2 regions of the Arthrobacter sp. StoSoilB22 genome follow, and region 2 is predicted to be linked to the other one. Evidence: predicted binding sites of a transcription regulator. Region 2 holds the regulator's gene; the other holds the start of a gene.

The links. The regulator HrcA, encoded in region 2, represses chaperone genes, less so after heat shock. The targets are predictions, from matches to a motif close to TTNGCACTCGNNNNNNNCGAGTGCNAA.
Region 1: the regulator HrcA is predicted to act here: its motif matches at 3,201-3,227, upstream of groES (co-chaperone GroES).

Annotation. Positions count from the first base shown of each region.
Region 1 covers NZ_AP024652.1:3,134,853-3,140,024, reverse strand. Annotated here, with positions in the region: gene LDN70_RS14600 (GTP-binding protein) at 1-493, shown strand, start outside; gene ykgO (type B 50S ribosomal protein L36) at 523-645, shown strand; gene LDN70_RS14590 (shikimate 5-dehydrogenase) at 684-1,496, shown strand; gene LDN70_RS14585 (THUMP-like domain-containing protein) at 1,517-2,746, opposite strand; gene LDN70_RS14580 (hypothetical protein) at 2,814-3,176, shown strand; gene groES (co-chaperone GroES) at 3,368-3,664, shown strand; gene groL (chaperonin GroEL) at 3,749-5,172, shown strand, end outside.
Region 2 covers NZ_AP024652.1:2,467,764-2,472,935, reverse strand. Annotated here, with positions in the region: gene hemW (radical SAM family heme chaperone HemW) at 1-708, shown strand, start outside; gene LDN70_RS11500 (DUF4870 domain-containing protein) at 761-1,174, opposite strand; gene LDN70_RS11495 (DUF3097 domain-containing protein) at 1,297-2,148, opposite strand; gene hrcA (heat-inducible transcriptional repressor HrcA) at 2,340-3,347, shown strand; gene dnaJ (molecular chaperone DnaJ) at 3,398-4,522, shown strand; gene LDN70_RS11480 (16S rRNA (uracil(1498)-N(3))-methyltransferase) at 4,525-5,172, shown strand, end outside.

The sequences.
Region 1 (5,172 bases), 670 kb from region 2:
AGCGGCGGCACGCAACCGTCCCGGCGTCGTGCGTGTGCCCGTCAGCGATGGGGGTGGGTCCTACCGGACGGTGCTCCACAAAGTGGGTCGGCCGCTGCATCCGGGACGCTTCCGCGAAGCCCTGCCCCAACTGGCCGCCGGAACGCACTGGCTGCGAGGCCGCCTCTGGATCGCATCAGCGCCGAAAACAAGGATCGCCGTCCAAGGTATTGGGCCTAGGGTCTGGCTCGAAAGTACCGGGAAATGGCTGGCGGACTCGGCCGAACCTGGCCAGGCGCACCCCGGAAAGGCGGGTGCCGACGTCGACTCTGTCCTGGACTGGCATCCCAGCCGCGGCGACCGTGGAACTGTGCTGGCGATCACCGGCCTTTCGGAGGACATCGACGCCCGGGAATTTCGCGGGCTCCTGGACGGTTGCCAACTCACCCAAGCTGAAATGCAGCAGGATTTCGGCGTGTGGGACGACCCCCTGGAACTCAGCGACGCCCTTTAAACCAACCACCCAACCAAAGGAGAAACACCATGAAGGTCAGGAATTCGCTGCGTGCCCTCAAGAAGATCCCCGGCGCCCAGATTGTGCGCAGGCGCGGGCGTACCTTCGTCATCAACAAGAACAATCCGCGGATGAAGGCGCGGCAGGGCTAACCGCACGTCGGTGATAAAGGGGCGTGTTTAATGGGGGAATGCCAATCCTGAACAAAGACATGTCCCTGTGCATTTCGCTTGCGGCCCGGCCCAGCAATATCGGCACCCGGTTCCACAATTATTTGTACGATCTGCTCGGCCTGAACTTTGTCTACAAAGCATTCGCCCCTGCGGACATCACTCTTGCAGTGGCTGGCATCCGCGGCCTCCCGATCCGGGGCGCCGCGGTTTCCATGCCGTACAAGGAAGCCGTCATCCCGTTGGTTGACGTGATGGATCCGTCGGCCAAGGCCATTGATTCGGTGAACACCATCGTCAACGACAATGGCGTGCTGACTGCCTACAACACGGACTACATCGCCATTGCCCGGCTGCTAAAGGACCACCAGGTTCCCAGCAGCCACAGCGTGCTCCTCCGCGGTGCAGGCGGTATGGCCAAGGCCGTAGCCGCAGCACTTCGGGACGCCGGGTTCACCGCCGTCACCATCGTGGCCCGCAACGAGGACACCGGCCGTGCACTGGCAGATCTTTACGGCTTCGCCTGGCAGGATGACGTCAACGGCTCCACAGCTGATCTCATCATCAACGTCACGCCGTTGGGAATGGCAGGTGCGGACGAAACAGCGCAGTCCTTCGACGACGCCACGATTGCCGCGGCGCAAGTAGTGTTTGACGTCGTGGCTTTGCCGTCCGAGACGCCACTTATCAGTGCTGCCCGGAAAGCGGACAAGAAGGTGATCACAGGCGCTGAAGTTATTGCCATCCAAGCCGAGGAACAATTTGTCCTCTACACCGGCGTGCGCCCTAGCCCTGAGCAGGTCCGCGAAGCCTCGGAGTTTTCACGTCGCTGACTGCCGGGTGCCGCTGACTGCTAGCCCGTCACCGGTTCCACCACAACAGCCACTCTCTCCTCGCCGATCCTGGTGAGGACCAGGGTGGCTGTTTTCGTCCCAAGGGACTTATCCGGTTTGGCGGGCAGCAACTGCTTCCGGAGTTCCTCGGGAGTGACTGCCGTGCCGCGCTTTTTGATGTCCAGCACAGTGATTCCGTTGGCCTTGACCCAGGCCTTGAGGGCCTTGACATTATAGGGCATCACCTCAAGAACCTTGTAGGCACGGGCGAAGGGAGTGTCGTGCAGCGCAGGCGCGCAGATGTAGGCAATGTGCTCGTCCACCAGGTGCCCGCCCAGCCGTTCGGCGACGTCGGCCACCAGTCCTGCGCGGATCACCGCACCATCGGGTTCGTAGAGGAAACCTTCTACAGGCCCGACGGCGGCTACCGGGCCGCCGTCGAAATCCGCGCTGCTGGTGATCTCAGCGGCGCCTTGGCCGCCAATCACCAGCGCGGCGCGACGCACGCCGGGGCGGGACACTGCGTTGAACCACAGGGTCACTTCGGTGACGTCGCCGCCTACCGAAACCCACTGGGCTTCGCAGCCTGAAGGCACGGACTCATGCGGGATGCCGGGACCCATCTTGACGCCGATGGCGCGGCCGGTAGCCGCCAGGCGTTCCACGAAGGACAACGGGGGAGAGAAGGCTTCAGGGTCCCAGATCCGTTTGGTTCCGGAGGTGGACGTGGTTCGCCGTGCGGGATCCAGCCATACGCCGTCCACCCCGTCCAGCTCCACGGTTGTTGCGTCGGAGTGCACCACGGTGGCATGCGGGAAGGGCATGAGATTGATGGTGGCGCAGGCGGCGGTGGTTTCATCCATCTCAACTGCGGTCACGGAAATGTCCATTGACGCCATCGCCATGGAGTCGGCGCCAAGGCCGCAGCCCAGGTCTGCAACGTGCGAGATGCCGGCCTTCGCAAAGCGCTCGGCGTGACGGGCTGCGACGTTCAATCGCGTTGCCTGCTCCAAGCCGGCTTGGGTAAAGAGCATCTGCCGGGCAAACTCGCCGAACTTTGCCTCTGCGCGCGTCCGCAGCCTGGATTGCGTGAGGACCGCAGCCACCAGCTCCGGGGAGTGACCCGCTTTGCGGAGGTCTGCGTTGACGCTGAAGGAATCGGCCTCCCGATAGGGTCCCAGTGAGGCAAGAAGTTCCCATCCTTCAGTAGTCAGCAAGGGTGCGATCTGTTCCTGCGGTGCGTGAGGCATGGGATCAAGCCTAACGGCGCGGCGCTTGACAGCGTGACCGGCGAATCAGCCGGATAGGGTTGTTTTCATGGAAGACAACGCAGCACCGCACCCCTCCACCCTGACGAAGATTGCGCGCCCCGCCCTGATAGCGGGGGTCGTGATCGCGGTGGTCTGCATCGGCCTGCTGATCATTATCTTCGCGTTGGATTCCTTCAATGCGGCTACTTACTCGGTGGCCGGCAAGAGCGTCAATGACGCCACCGATGAAGCGCGGGGCATCCGCGAACTTTACAGCGGCGCCCGGACCGGTGGAATTATCACGCTGGTGATCTCCGGCATCGTGGCTATAGCCGCCGCCGTGGTGCTGTACCTGAACCGCGGCAATGCTCCGCTGGATGAGGATGACGACGGCGAAGACTACGATCTGGACGACCTGACGGGCAGGTAAGGGACGTTCACCCATGACGAAATGCTGGCACTCACCTTGACCGAGTGCTAACGCTTACATAGAGTCTTGTTAGCACTCTCCCCCGGAGGGTGCTAACTACGCCAAGCGTTCTCCGGCACCGCGACGACGGTTGAACGCCCAGGCACCCTAGTTCTTAGTCCATGAATCAGCTCATGAAAAGGAGAGTCCGAGTGTCGGTCTCGATTAAGCCTCTTGAGGATCGTATTGTTGTTCGCCCGCTCGAAGCAGAGCAGACCACGGCTTCCGGCCTGGTCATTCCGGACTCCGCACAGGAGAAGCCGCAGGAAGGCGAAGTTGTTGCAATCGGCCCCGGCCGCTTCGATGACAACGGAAACCGCGTACCCGTTGACGTAGCTGTTGGCGACGTCGTCATCTACTCCAAGTACGGTGGAACCGAAGTCAAGACCGGCGGCAACGAGTACCTCGTTCTGTCCGCCCGCGACGTCCTTGCGATCGTCGTAAAGTAACTTCCCGGAGCCCCGCACCGCCGTCGAGTTGGAATGATTCCAGCCGCCAGCGGTGCGGGTTTTCTGTCTTGAAAGGACACAACCATGGCAAAGCAGCTTGCTTTTAACGATGCTGCCCGCCGGTCTCTTGAGGCCGGTATCGACAAGCTCGCCAACACTGTCAAGGTGACGCTTGGTCCGCGCGGCCGCAACGTCGTGCTGGACAAGAAGTGGGGCGCACCCACCATCACCAACGATGGCGTAACCATCGCCCGTGAAGTTGAGCTTGATGACCCCTACGAGAACCTTGGCGCACAGCTGGCCAAGGAAGTAGCCACCAAGACCAACGATGTTGCCGGCGACGGCACCACCACGGCCACCGTGCTGGCACAGGCCCTGGTCAAGGAAGGCCTGCGCAACGTGGCTGCCGGCGCCGCTCCGGGCGAGATCAAGCGCGGCATCGAGGTTTCCGTTGAAGCAGTAGCCGCCCGCCTCCTGGAGAATGCCCGCGAAGTCGAAGGCACCCAGGTTGCCAGCGTCGCAGCCATCTCCGCACAGAGCGACGAGGTTGGCGAACTGCTGGCCGAAGCGTTCGGCAAGGTTGGCAAGGATGGTGTCATCACCATTGAAGAATCCTCCACCACCCAGACCGAACTGGTCCTCACCGAGGGCATGCAGTTCGACAAGGGCTACCTGTCCCCGTACTTCGTCACCGACGCTGAGCGCCAGGAAGCCGTCCTCGAGGACGCCCTCATCCTGATCAACCAGGGCAAGATTTCCTCGCTGCAGGACTTCCTGCCGCTGCTGGAGAAGGCCCTGCAGGCAAACAAGCCGCTCTTCATCATTGCTGAAGACATTGAAGGCGAAGCCCTGTCCACGCTGATCGTCAACCGCATCCGCGGCACGCTCAACGTTGTTGCCGTCAAGGCTCCGGGCTTCGGCGACCGCCGCAAGGCCATGCTCCAGGACATCGCCACGCTGACGGGCGCCCAGGTTGTTTCCCCGGACCTTGGCCTGAGCCTGGACACCGTTGGCCTCGAGGTACTCGGTACCGCACGCCGCATCACAGTCACCAAGGACAACACCACCATTGTTGATGGTGCCGGTACGGCTGAGGACGTCGCTGACCGCGTTGCACAGCTGCGCGCCGAGCTTACCCGGACGGACTCCGACTGGGACAAGGAAAAGCTGCAGGAACGCCTGGCCAAGCTGGCCGGCGGCATCGGCGTGATTAAGGTTGGCGCAGCCACCGAGGTTGAGCTGAAGGAAAAGAAGCACCGCATCGAGGACGCTGTTTCCTCCACGCGTGCAGCCCTCGAAGAAGGCATCGTTTCCGGTGGCGGTTCCGCTCTCATCCACGCCCTCAAGGCACTGGACGAGTCCCCGGCCGTCAAGGCGCTGGAGGGTGACGCAGCAGCTGCTGTGGGCATCGTCCGCCGCGCCTTGGTCCAGCCGCTGCGCTGGATCGCCCAGAACGCTGGCTTCGACGGCTTCGTTGTTGTTGCCAAGGTTTCCGAGCTGGAAGCAAA
Region 2 (5,172 bases):
CGGGTGCCTCTTGTTGTGCAGTGGGCGCGGGAAGCCGGCCTCTCCGTGAGCCTGGACCTTATCTACGGCACCCCTGGAGAGTCCATGGGTGACTGGCAGCTGTCACTCGAAACCGCTTTGTCGTACCAGCCGGACCACATCAGTGCCTACGCTCTGATCGTTGAGGATGGCACTAAGCTGGCCGCCCAGATACGCCGGGGCGAGGTGCCCGGGATTGATGACGACGACCACGCCTCCAAATACGAGCTTGCCGACAAAATGATCTCCGAAGCGGGCTTGCACTGGTACGAGGTCAGCAACTGGTCGCGGACGCCGGACCAGGCTTGCCGGCACAATCTTGCCTACTGGCGGGGAGATGACTGGTGGGGCATCGGTCCAGGCGCCCACTCCCACGTGGGGGGTGTCCGGTGGTGGAACGTCAAGCACCCCACGGCGTACGCCTCGAGGCTCGGGAGCGCTAGCTCTCCGGCTGCCGGGCGGGAAACCCTCGATGCCGATACCCGGGAAGTCGAACGCATTATGCTGGAGGCACGGCTCGGCACAGGGTTGTCCGTAGATGCCTTGGACGCGATCGGACGGCACGCGATGGCCGGGCTTATTGCCGACGAATTGGTGGACCCTGTTCAGGCGTTCAAGGGCCGTTTGGTCCTTACGCTGAAGGGTCGTCTCCTGGCTGACGCCGTAGTTCGAAGGATCCTGCCCGACTGACCCGCGGGCTCATGCCCGTCGGAGCAAACAGTCCTGGACGAGCGGAGGTGAGCTACTTAATCCAGCGCAGGTTGACCTTGTAACGGTGAGGCTGCCCGTGGTTTACCCTGATGCCCGCCGAGACGGAGAAACACGTCAGGGCAACCCAGATCGCGGTGGCGATGACGGCGAAGATGTTGCCGACCACAGGAAGCAGGACCAAAATGTTGGCCAGAACTGCTGCGATGGTGGGAGGCAGCGTGAAGTTCAGCGCTTCTTTGGATTCCTGTGCGGTGAACGGTCCACGATCCCGGAAAATCAGGTAAATCAGAAGGGACGGCAGGCATCCCAGGATGCCGCCAAAGTGGGCCAGAGTAGCCCATTGCCTGTCCTCGCTGGCTGTCAACGGGAGTGCGTTGGCAGGCGCGCCATGGTACTGGGGCCGGCCTGCGGCGCTGCCCGGTTCTTCAGGAGCGTTATCTGCCACGTTGTCTTCCCTTTGCTTTAAAGATGCTGCGGTGTTGCTGTCCCAGAATACCGGCACCGACGCACTTGCCGGGACCAACGCCCCGTTGACACGGTAGTTGCTGATACCTGAAGGACTCCACCTCAAGGAACCGTCAAAAAATCGATGACTTCTTCCACCCGTCCCAAGAGCGATGGCTCAAGGTCGGCATAGGTGCGGACTGCGCCCAGAAGGCGTTGCCAGCCCAAGCCTATGTCCTCAGGGGTCTCATGGGGCCAGCCGAACGCGCTGAGGATTCCGGTCTTCCAATCGATCCCGCGGGGTACGGCGGGCCAGGCCCCAATGCCCAGGACCTTGGGCCTGATCGCCTGCCAGACATCCACGTAGGGGTGTCCAACAATGAGGACGTTTCCCGCAGCCCCCGGGACCGTCATGGCCTCGGCGGCAATTCGGGACTCTTTGGACCCGGGCACAAGGTGGTCCACGAGGATTCCAAGCCGGCGGCCTGAGCCGGGATTGAAGTCGGCGATGGCGGACTTCAGGTCATCAACGCCGTGCAATGGCTCCACCACGATGCCTTCCACCCGGAGATCATCACCCCAGACCTTCTCCACCAGTTCGGCGTCGTGCTTTCCTTCCACCCAAATGCGGCTGGCCTTGGCTACCTGTGCCCGTTGCCCCTGGACCCTGACGGAACCCGAGGCCGTCCGGCCGGATGGAACCCCGGATGCAGCGGTGCGGGGGGCGGGAGGCATCAAGCGGATAGCCTGACCTTCGAGCAGGAAGCCAAAGCCCAGCTGGAACGATTTGGTCTTTCCACGCCGGTCTTCCAAGGAGACCACGTGCATTCCGCCCGACTTCTCAACGCGGGTCACTTCACCCACCCAGCCCGACTGCACGTCCTCGAGGACCATTCCCCGCTGCACGGCTACTTCCGGCAGCTTCTGTTTGGCCGGAGCGGACAGATCCTGCGGGCCCCAATTGTTCAAAGCCAAGGGATTCCTACCTTTGTGCTGGTTTACGGTGCGGGCCGAAGCCGCCCGCGGCAGGTTTCAATGCTAACAACGGGGTGGCTCATACTAGACTTGTTAGCACTTGGGCATGTTGAGTGCTAAGTGTGGAGGTCTGAGCGGGATCCCGCGTTGACCGGTCGGAAGAACCATGGCAGTCGTCAGGAGGTGGAGCATTGAGTGAGCCGCGCAAGCTCGAAGTGCTGCGTGCCATCGTTGAGGATTACGTGCATTCCAGGGAACCTGTCGGGTCCAAGGCCCTCGTGGAGCGGCATCATCTTGGCGTTTCCAGCGCTACCATCAGGAATGACATGGCGGTTTTGGAAGAGGAAGGCCTGATTGCGGCGCCTCACACCAGTGCCGGTCGAATCCCCACTGACAAGGGCTATCGCCTTTTCGTTGACCGCATTTCGCAGGTCAAACCGCTCTCAGCGGCCGAGCGCAGGGCCATCCATTCTTTGCTCGAGGGCCCCGATGATGTCGACGACATCTTGGAGCGCACCGTAAGGCTTCTGTCACAGCTGACCAACCAGGTGGCCGTTGTGCAGTACCCGCATTCGAACCGCGCGCTTGTTCGCCACGTGGAATTCGTCCTCTTGGCCCCTCAACAGGTCCTCGTGGTCCTAATTGCGGACACCGGCAGCGTGGGGCAGAAGGTCATCGACGCTGGGTCCGATGTGAGCAATGAGGCCCTGATGCTCCTGAGGTCCCGGTTCCTGGGCAACATTGCCGGCACACAGCTGGCGCTTTTGCCTCAAGTGCTTCCTTCTGTCGTTGCGCTGTGTCCGCCGGAACTGCGCAGTCTGGCGCAGACGTTGGCCCAGGGGCTTCAATCGTTGAGCGACACCAGCCGCGAAGAGCGCATCCTGATGGCTGGAACGGCAAACCTGGCCCGCTCCAACGTTGACTTCCCCCTGAGCATAGGCCCTGTGCTGGAGGCGCTCGAGGAACAAGTTGTCATGCTCCGGTTGTTATCTGACATGGGGGATGATCCCCGCGGCGTTACGGTGAGCATTGGACGCGAGAATCCCTACGATGGCTTGGCGGAGGCCTCCGTCGTAGCTACGGGCTATGGCTCCGGTGCCAAGGTGGGGATTCTTGGTCCCACACGCATGGACTATCCCACCACCATGGCAGCAGTACGAGCCGTGGCCCGTTACCTTTCCCGCATTCTCGGCGGCTAAACACCGGTCCGAGGAAACATCCGTAGTACAACAAGGAAGAGATACCGACTTTGAGCAGCCACTATGACGTTTTGGGAGTCTCGCCGGAAGCCACCGGGGAAGAGATCAAAAAGGCGTACCGCAAGTTGGCGCGGAAACTGCACCCCGACGTAAACCCCGGTGAAGATGTCGCGGAACAGTTCAAGGCCGTGACCCACGCCTACGAGGTGTTGTCCGATCCCCAAAAGCGCCGGGTCTATGATGCCACGGGCAATGAAAACGGCACTGACAACGGTTTCGGTGGCGGCTACGCCGGCCAGGGTTTTGCCTTCCAGGACATCTTCGACACCTTCTTTGGTGGCGGCGGTCAGGGCGGACCGGCCTCCCGGGTCCGGCGGGGCCAGGACGCGCTCATCAGCGTCCGCATCGATTTGAAGGACGCCGTCTTCGGCGTCAACAAGAAGCTTGAAGTGGATACCGCCGTGATCTGCCCCACGTGCGATGGCAGTTGCTGCCGCCCGGGCACCCACCCGGAACGCTGCGACATCTGCGGTGGCAGCGGCCAGGTCCAACGGGCAGTCCGTTCCATCCTGGGCCAGGTCATGACTGCCGCCCCTTGCGGTTCGTGTGAAGGCTTCGGCACAGTCATTAAGGACCCCTGCAACGAGTGCAATGGACAGGGCCGCATCCGCAGTCGTCGTTCCCTCACCATCAAGGTTCCGGCCGGTGTCGCCACTGGTACACGCATCCAGCTGTCCGGGCAGGGTGAAGCGGGCCCCGCTGGAGGCCCCGCCGGCGATCTCTATGTGGAGATCCGGGTCAACAACGACTCCATGTTCATGCGTGAAGGCGACGACCTCCACGCAACACTAAGTGTGCCCATGACCGCTGCGGCACTTGGCACCGAACTGCAGCTGGACACCTTCGACGGCGCGCAGGACATCGACGTCAAGGCCGGTACCCAATCCGGCGAAGTCATTACCCTGCGCGGCTTGGGTGTTACGCACCTCCGGGGTTACGGACGCGGCGACCTCAAGGTGCACTTGCACGTGGAGACCCCGACCAAGCTCGACCCCGCCCAGGAGGAACTCCTGCAGCAGCTCGCCAAGCTGCGCGGCGAGCAGTTTACCGAGGGAAAGCTGGTGGCAAGCGGCGGAATGTTCGCGAAGCTTCGGGACAAGCTCGGTAACCTGTAGCGGTGAGCAATCCGGTTTTCTTTACACCGGCGGGAAGCCTTAACCAGCTGATCCCCGGGTCCACATTTGTGTTGGAAGGTGCTGAGGCGCGCCATGCCGTCACCGTCAAGCGACTGGCCGTGGGTGAGCCCGTGGACATAGCCGACGGTTCGGGCATGCGGTTGACTGGCGCCGTGGTTGACGCCGGTTCCAGCACCCTCACAGTGAAGGCATCCGAGGTAGTCCTCGAGGACCAGCCGGCGGTCCGGCTGGTGCTGGTTCAGGCACTTGCCAAGGGCGATCGGGACGAACTCGCCATCGAGACTGCCACGGAACTCGGAATAGACGCCGTCATTCCGTGGCAGTCCGAGCGGGCGATCGTGCGTTGGAAAGGCGAACGGGCCGCCAAGGCGCACGCGAAGTGGCAGTCCGTGGTCACGGCGGCAGCCAAGCAGGCGCGGCGTGCTTGGATTCCTGAGGTACGGTCCATGATGGACACTGCCGCTTTGGCGAAGGCCGTCGCGGCCGCTGATGTGGCCATCATCCTGCATGAAGACGCCAAGAACCCCCTGCGGACCGTCCTTGAAGAGTCGGTTGCGGTCCGGACTGGAGATGATGGGATCCCTCGCGAGGTCCTCTTGATTGTCGGACCGGAGGGTGGCATCTCACCA